2 linked regions of the Longimicrobium sp. genome follow. The main gene of each other region encodes a partner of the protein of the gene in region 2 in a complex. Links are inferred from orthologs where the notes say so. Each region holds a gene or a part of one and is shown on either strand. Other genes may lie near its edges.

Region 1 (3,074 bases), on a different replicon or contig from region 2:
CGAAGCGCGATGGCCGACGAGTCGGCGAGGGCGCGCAGCAGGGCCAGGTCGTGCGGCTCGTACGGGGCGTCCGTCATGCGGCGGCCTAGGATCAGCAGCCCCGCCTCTTCGTCGCCAAAGTCCAGCGGCGCCACCACAGCCACCTCGGCCGGAACGTGGTCGCGGATCTCCGCGTCCTCGGGGGGAATCACCGGCGGCTGGCCCGGCGCCGCGATGGCCCTCACCACCCGCCCGGGGATGGCGAACGCCACCGATTCTCCCCGCAGAGAGCGCACGGCCCGGCAGGTGTACTGCTCGCCCTCGGTATGGTACAGCGCCGCCCACCAGGCAAAGAACACCTCCCCCACCGAGTCCAGCACCAGCCGCTCGGTCTCCTCCGCGCCCCGGACCACCGAGAGCGTGCGCGCCACCTGCTGCAGGGCGCCCAGGTGAAAGCGAAGCTGATCCAGCTCCAGCGTCTGTGCGGTACGATGCTGCTGCACCGCCCACACGCGCTCCAGGTGCGCGGCGACGGCCTGCACCGCCACGGGTTCGTACATTGCCGTGTGGGCGCCCGCCAGAACCCTTCCCTGCCCTCCGGGCGCGTCGAAGCTCGCCAGCGGCACCAGCCCTTCGGCGTCGTCGCCCAGGGCCAGCGGCACGGGGCGCGTGGGCACTTCCACCCGGGCGGGGCCACCGGTCAGCGCGCGCACGGCATCCACGCACGCCTGCGCCACCTGCGTGGGCGTGCCCAGCAGGGGAACGGCCGCGAATGCCTGCGACACTGCGGGCACCTGCGGCCCCGCGGAATCGCCCGCGTCTTCCGCGGTAGCCCGCAAGCGCGGCGGCGCTTCCATGCGAACGTGCATCGTGAGGAGGGAAAGAGGCCCGGCAGGGCAGACCCGGCGGGGAAAGCCGGAGCGGCTGACTGATACCGGAGCGTGGCGCAGTTACTCTAACAGCCGCACGCGCCGACAGACAAGGGCAGATAGCGAAAACGGGGCCGCACGCGCGCTTGCGGCCCATTCCGAGCGGAGGCTGCCGGAACTCCTTGCGGGGTCCGGGTTTCGGGCCGAACCACCACCGACTGCGCACCTCCTCCGGGCCGGAGAGACCCAGCGGGAGATGCCACGGCTGCCGCGAATTGCGAGATCAGTCCCCGAACGAAATCCCGAGCTGGCGCGCGGTCATCACCAGCTCCGAATCTGCCGGCACGCGCTTGATGTCGCGGATGGCGTCGCCCAGCGGAACAGCGCGGATGTAGTTGCCCTGCAGCGCCACCATGGTGCCCAGCTGCCCCTCGCGGATGCAGCGCACCGCCGCCGCGCCAAAGCGGAGCGCAAGACTGCGGTCGTAGGCGATGGGCTCGCCGCCGCGCTGGATGTGGCCCAGCACCATCGAGCGCGTTTCCTTCTCGGTCGCCTCGTGGAGCTGGGCGGCAATGCGGTCGGCGATGCCCCCGTAGCGCCCCGTTTCGTCGGCGTAGCTCGCCTCTCCGTCCCGCGGCCGCGCGCCCTCGGCCACCACCACGATGCTGAAGCGGCGCCGCTGGAGGTCGCGCTCGCGCACCTTGTCAGCGATCTTCGCGATGTCGTAGGGGATCTCGGGGATCAGGATGACGTCGGCGCCGCCCGCCAGGCCGGACTCCAAGGCGATCCACCCCGTGTGCCGCCCCATCAGCTGCACCACCATCACCCGCTGGTGCGCCTCGGCGGTGCTGTGCAGCCGGCCGATGGCGTCCGTGGCCACCTCCACCGCCGACTGGAAGCCGAAGGTGACGTCGGTGGCGCTCAGGTCGTTGTCGATGGTCTTGGGCACGCCGATCACCGGCAGGCCCTTCTGGTGCAGCGCGTGCGCGATGCTCAGCGACCCGTCGCCTCCGATGGCGATCAGCGCGTCGATCTCGCACTCGCGGAACCGCTGCACGATTTCATCCGACCGGTCTACCGTGCCCCACGTACCGTCCGGCTGGCGCACCTCCAGCCCGAACGGGTTGCCGCGGGTGGTGGTGCCCAGGATGGTGCCGCCCAGGTGGGTGATCCCGCGGACGGCCTGGGCCGTCAGCGGAAAGAGCCCCTCCTCGCCGTCGACCTCGCCCTCCAGGATACCCATGTATCCGCGGCGGATGCCGAACACCTCCCACCCCTCGTTCAGGGCGGCCAGGGTAGCCGCGCGGATCACGGCGTTCAGCCCCGGGGCATCCCCGCCACCCGTGTTGATGGCGATCCGGCGGACCTTGGGCTTGCTGCTGTCGGACATGGCTTTCACGGTGCGGAGTCGGCGGCATCCTGGCGCGGGAAAGATACGCCGACGCGGCGGGCGGGCAAGCGCGGGTTGACACACCCGCCACGGGGGGACAGCTTCCGCCGAACGCCGCGTCCGTACGGGCCGGGGCGGATCAGGAGATGAATGGAATGGTCGACGAAAAGGAAGTGCGCAAGGCGCTGCGCAAGGTAAAGGACCCCGAGCTCAAGCTGGACCTGGTGGTGCTGGGGCTGATCTATGACATCAAGATCGACGGCGGCCGCGTGGACGTCACGATGTCGCTCACGTCGCCGGGATGCCCCGTCGCGGGCGAACTGCTGACGAAGGCGCGCGAGGCGGTGGAGTCGGTTCCCGGCGTGGAGCAGGCGGAAGTGGAGCTCACGTTCTCGCCGCCCTGGTCGGCGGACCGCATCAATCCCACGATCCGGGCCGCGCTGGGCCTTTGATCGTCGGAGGGGAGACATGGGAGCCAGAAAAAGGGAGCCGTCCCGAAGGACGGCTCCCTTTTCGTACCGCGGAAACCGGGGTTTACTCGGTAACCGTGATCGTGCCGCGCATGCCCATGCCGGCGTGGGGCATGCAGACGTAGTTGTACGTGCCGGGCGCCCAGTCGGCCGGAACCTCGAAGTTCTGCCCCGCCGTCGTGTAGAGCGGGCTGTCGGCCGGCGGCGTGAAGCCGGCGGGGTTGCCCTGCGCCAGGCTGAACGAAACGTTGTGCGGAGCGGTGCCGTCGGCCATGGTCCAGCGGATGCGGTCGCCGCGCTTGACCGTGATCGCCGCGGGCTCGAACTGTCCGGCAGCGCCGTTCTGGGTGGTCACCATCTTCACGT
Region 2 (3,627 bases):
TTCATCCCGATGATGCCGTCCATGCCCCCGGTCATCCCCAGGTCGGTGATGCGGGCCGTGCCCTTGGGAAGGATGCGCTCATCGGCGGTCTGCACGTGGGTGTGCGTGCCAACGACGGCGGCCACGCGGCCGTCCAGGTAGCGCGCGAACGCCTGCTTTTCGCTCGTCGCCTCCGCGTGGAACTCCACTACGACCACGTCCGCCTGCCCCATCAATTCCGCCAGCAGCGCGTCGGCGGCGCGAAAGGGATCGTCGATGGGCGACATGAAGGTGCGCCCCTGCAGGTCGAGCACCGCCACGCGTATGCCGTTGCTCTCCACGACGACGGAGCCGCGGCCCGGGTTGCCGGGCGGATAGTTGTGCGGGCGGAGCAGCCGCGGCTCGGTCTTGAGCAGGGGCAGGATTTCCTTTTTGTCCCACACGTGGTTGCCGGTGGTGATCACGTCGACGCCCACGTCCAGGAACTCGCGGACGATTTCCGGCGTGATGCCGAAGCCGCCCGCGGAGTTCTCGCCGTTGGCCACGACGAGATCGGCGTTCACGTCCTTGCGAACGAGACGCACCAGTTGCGTAAGCGTACGCCGCCCCGGCGAGCCGATGACGTCGGCCACGAAGAGAATTCTCACCTGTGCTTCGTTCTGGTTTTAGAGCCCTGCCGAGGCTTCCCTAGCCTGCACCCTCCTGGCACACCCACCGAGGCCTGTCATCCTGAGGCCCAGGCGCGCCGTGCTCGCACGCACACCATCCTACGCGGGCCGAAGGATCTAACCCGGGACACTTCTCAGCCGGGGCGCGGCAGCGGTCACCGGACCGGAGGCCACGGCGGTTCGCGACGAGGACATGGTGCGCTTCGGTCAGGCCGGCGCAATCCCCTGGCTGCCCTCTCCCCCCGGCCCCCTCTCCCGCAAGCGGGAGAGGGAGAGAACTTCGGTCGGCTTTTCGACGGGCCGCCTGCGCATGCCGCGGCAGCCCCCTCCACCCGACCCCCGTCCCCCGCTGCGCAGGGGAGGGGGAGACCTGAATCGCGCTTTGGCTGGGGCGTCGTGCGTCCCCCCGCGGATGCAGTCCGCGAAGGCGGACTTCGGGCCGTCGTTGCCGCGAATTCATTCGCCCCAGCGAGGCCCGGGCGCCCTCCTCCCCTGACGCACCCAAATCCCGAAGTGTACCCCCTCTCCCACGCTGTTGTGGCGCTGTTGTGGGAGAGGGTCGCACGCGTGTCAGCGCGGCGGGGTGAGGGCCCCTCGGCAGCCGCGGCCTCGGCCACGGTGACCGCTGCCGCGCCCTAGCTTGTACGTGTCCGCGGCTAGATCCTTCGGCCCGCAACGGTCGGCGCGCGGGCCGGTGCGGTGCGCCTGGGCCTCAGGATGACGGAGTGCCTGGACGTCTCCCAAAACGCGGCGGGGGCACGGCGAACCGTGCCCCCGCCCGGCCCCGCGGGCCGCAATCTATCGTCCGGCGCGTCAGCGCGCGAAGTCGATCGCTCGCGTCTCGCGGATCACCACCACCTTGATCTGCCCCGGGTACTGCAGCTCCGCCTCGATGCGGCGCGCCGTGTCTTCGCTCAGGCGCGTCATCTCCTCGTCCGAGACCGCCTCGGGCGTCACCATCACCCGCAGCTCGCGGCCGGCCTGGATCGCGAAGCAGCGCTCCACCCCGGGGAACGACGTGGCGATCTCCTCCAGCTTTTCCAGCCGCTTGACGTACGTTTCGAACATCTCGCGGCGGGCGCCCGGGCGCGAGCCGCTGATGGCGTCGCCCGCGGTGACCAGGAACGACTCGGGAAACAGGTGCGGCTCCTCGTCATGGTGCGCCTTGATGGCGTTCAGCACCTGCGGCGGCTCGCCGTACTTCTTGCACAGGTTGTAGCCCAGCTCCACGTGGGTGCCCTCGTGGTCGTGCGTCATTCCCTTGCCCACGTCGTGAAGCAGCCCCATCCGCTTGGCCATCGTGGCGTCGAAGCCCATCTCCGAGGCCATGTTTCCGGCCAGGAGCGCCACTTCCTTGGCGTGCAGCAGCTGGTTCTGCCCGTACGAGGTGCGGAACTTCAGGCGGCCCAGCACCTTGACGATCTCGGGGTGCACGCCGTGGATCCCCAGCTCGTACATGATCTCTTCGGCCGCCTCGCGCATTCCCTTCTCCACCTCCAGGCGCGCCTTGGCGACGACGTCGTCGATGCGGCCCGGGTGGATGCGCCCGTCGCCCACCAGCTTTTCCAGGGCGATGCGGGCGGTTTCGCGGCGGATGGGGTCGAAGCCCGAAAGCACCACCGCCTCGGGCGTGTCGTCGATGATGACGTCGATGCCCGTGGCCTGCTCGAACGCGCGGATGTTGCGCCCCTCTCGGCCGATGATGCGCCCCTTCATCTCGTCGGACGGCAACGCCACGACGGAGACGGTGGTCTCGGCGGTGTGGTCGGCGGCGATGCGCTGGATGGCGAGGGAGATGATCTTCTTGGCCTCGCGGTCGGCGTCGCGGCGGGCCTCTTCCTTGATCTCACGGATGCGCTGCGCGGCGCTGGCCCGGGCCTCTTCTTCCAGGTCGTGCATCAGCGTGCGGCGCGCCTCGTCGGCCGAGAGGCCGGCGAGCGATTCCAGGCGGTGCTGCACCTCGGCCAGGCGGCCGTGCACCGACTGCGCATCGACCTCCACCTGCTTTTCGCGCTGGGCCAGGGCCTGCGCGCGGCGGTCCTGCGCCTCGACCTTTTCCTCCAGCTGGTGGAGCTTGCGGTCCAGCATTTCGCCACGCTCCTGCAGCCGGCGCTCCAGCCGGTCCATCTCGTCGCGGCGCTTGGCCTCTTCGCGCTCCCACGCCTCGCGGCTGCGCAACGCTTCTTCGCGCCCCTTGAGCACCTCGGCCGTGCGCAGGCGGTCGGCCTCCTGCTCCGCCTCCTGCTTGGCGGTGGCGCGAATGCGGGCGGCCTCGTCTTCGGCGGTGGCGCGGGATGCGCGCAGGCGCGACTGGATCACGGACTGGCCGCCGAAAAAGCCGGCGGCGGCGCCCACGACCGCCCCAAGGACGATCAGCAGAATTTCCATCGGTGGGTCTTTATCTCAGCGCGGGCGTGCCCGCGGCCGGTGCAAATAAGAACGGTGGCTGAACTCGAACCGCGTCCCGCCACCGTTTGGACTGAGCCCCGCTCAGGATGTGCGTCCAGGTGGGCCCGCAACGGAAAAACATACGATGAAGGCAGGCTCGCGGGCAAGTGCGCGCCCGGTTGCGCCCGGAACCCCATCCGCCTACCCTGCGCTGCGCGGTGACTTCCGCGTTCCGCCACGACTGGAGAGCACCCGCCCATGAGCACCGATCCCCTGAGCCGCCTGCGCGCCATCTGCCTGGCGCTTCCCGAAACGACCGAGCCGGAGGCCTGGGGCACGCCCACCTTCCGCGTCCGCAAGAAGATCTTCGCGATGTTCGCGAACAACCATCATCGCGATGGGCGCGTGGCGGTGTGGTGCCCCGCGCCGGTCGGGATCCAGCAGCTCCTCGTCCGGTCCGATCCCGATACGTACTTCGTGCCGCCGTACGTGGGCGTGAAGGGATGGATCGGCATCGTGATCGAGGAGCTGGGCGACGGGGAATTGCGCGAGCAGATCGTCCAGTCCTACTGCATGATTGCCCCCAAGAAGC

Evidence for each region.
Region 1: rny (region 2) and VIB55_RS04755 share a complex: the UniProt entries of both Bacillus subtilis proteins name them as parts of the possible RNA degradosome complex. The link is inferred for Longimicrobium sp. from one-to-one orthologs.

What each region holds. Positions count from the first base shown.
Region 1 is NZ_DATBNB010000173.1:651-3,724, reverse strand. Bases 186-3,074 are described here. They hold VIB55_RS04755 (ATP-dependent 6-phosphofructokinase), read right to left. Parts: upstream 2,239-3,074; coding sequence 1,132-2,238; downstream 186-1,131. Other genes in these bases: VIB55_RS04745 (plastocyanin/azurin family copper-binding protein), read right to left, coding at 2,773-3,074; VIB55_RS04750 (metal-sulfur cluster assembly factor), read left to right, coding at 2,394-2,690; VIB55_RS04760 (sensor domain-containing diguanylate cyclase), read right to left, coding at 186-848. Outside these bases: more of VIB55_RS04760, read right to left, coding at 1-185. UniProt on the Bacillus subtilis protein: Catalyzes the phosphorylation of D-fructose 6-phosphate to fructose 1,6-bisphosphate by ATP, the first committing step of glycolysis.
Region 2 is NZ_DATBNB010000315.1:8,714-12,340, forward strand. The notes cover bases 749-3,627. They hold rny (ribonuclease Y), read right to left. Parts: upstream 3,036-3,627; coding sequence 1,461-3,035; downstream 749-1,460. Other genes in these bases: VIB55_RS08605 (MmcQ/YjbR family DNA-binding protein), read left to right, coding at 3,294-3,627. Outside these bases: VIB55_RS08595 (TIGR00282 family metallophosphoesterase), read right to left, coding at 1-626. UniProt on the Bacillus subtilis protein: Endoribonuclease that initiates mRNA decay. Initiates the decay of all SAM-dependent riboswitches, such as yitJ riboswitch. Involved in processing of the gapA operon mRNA, it cleaves between cggR and gapA.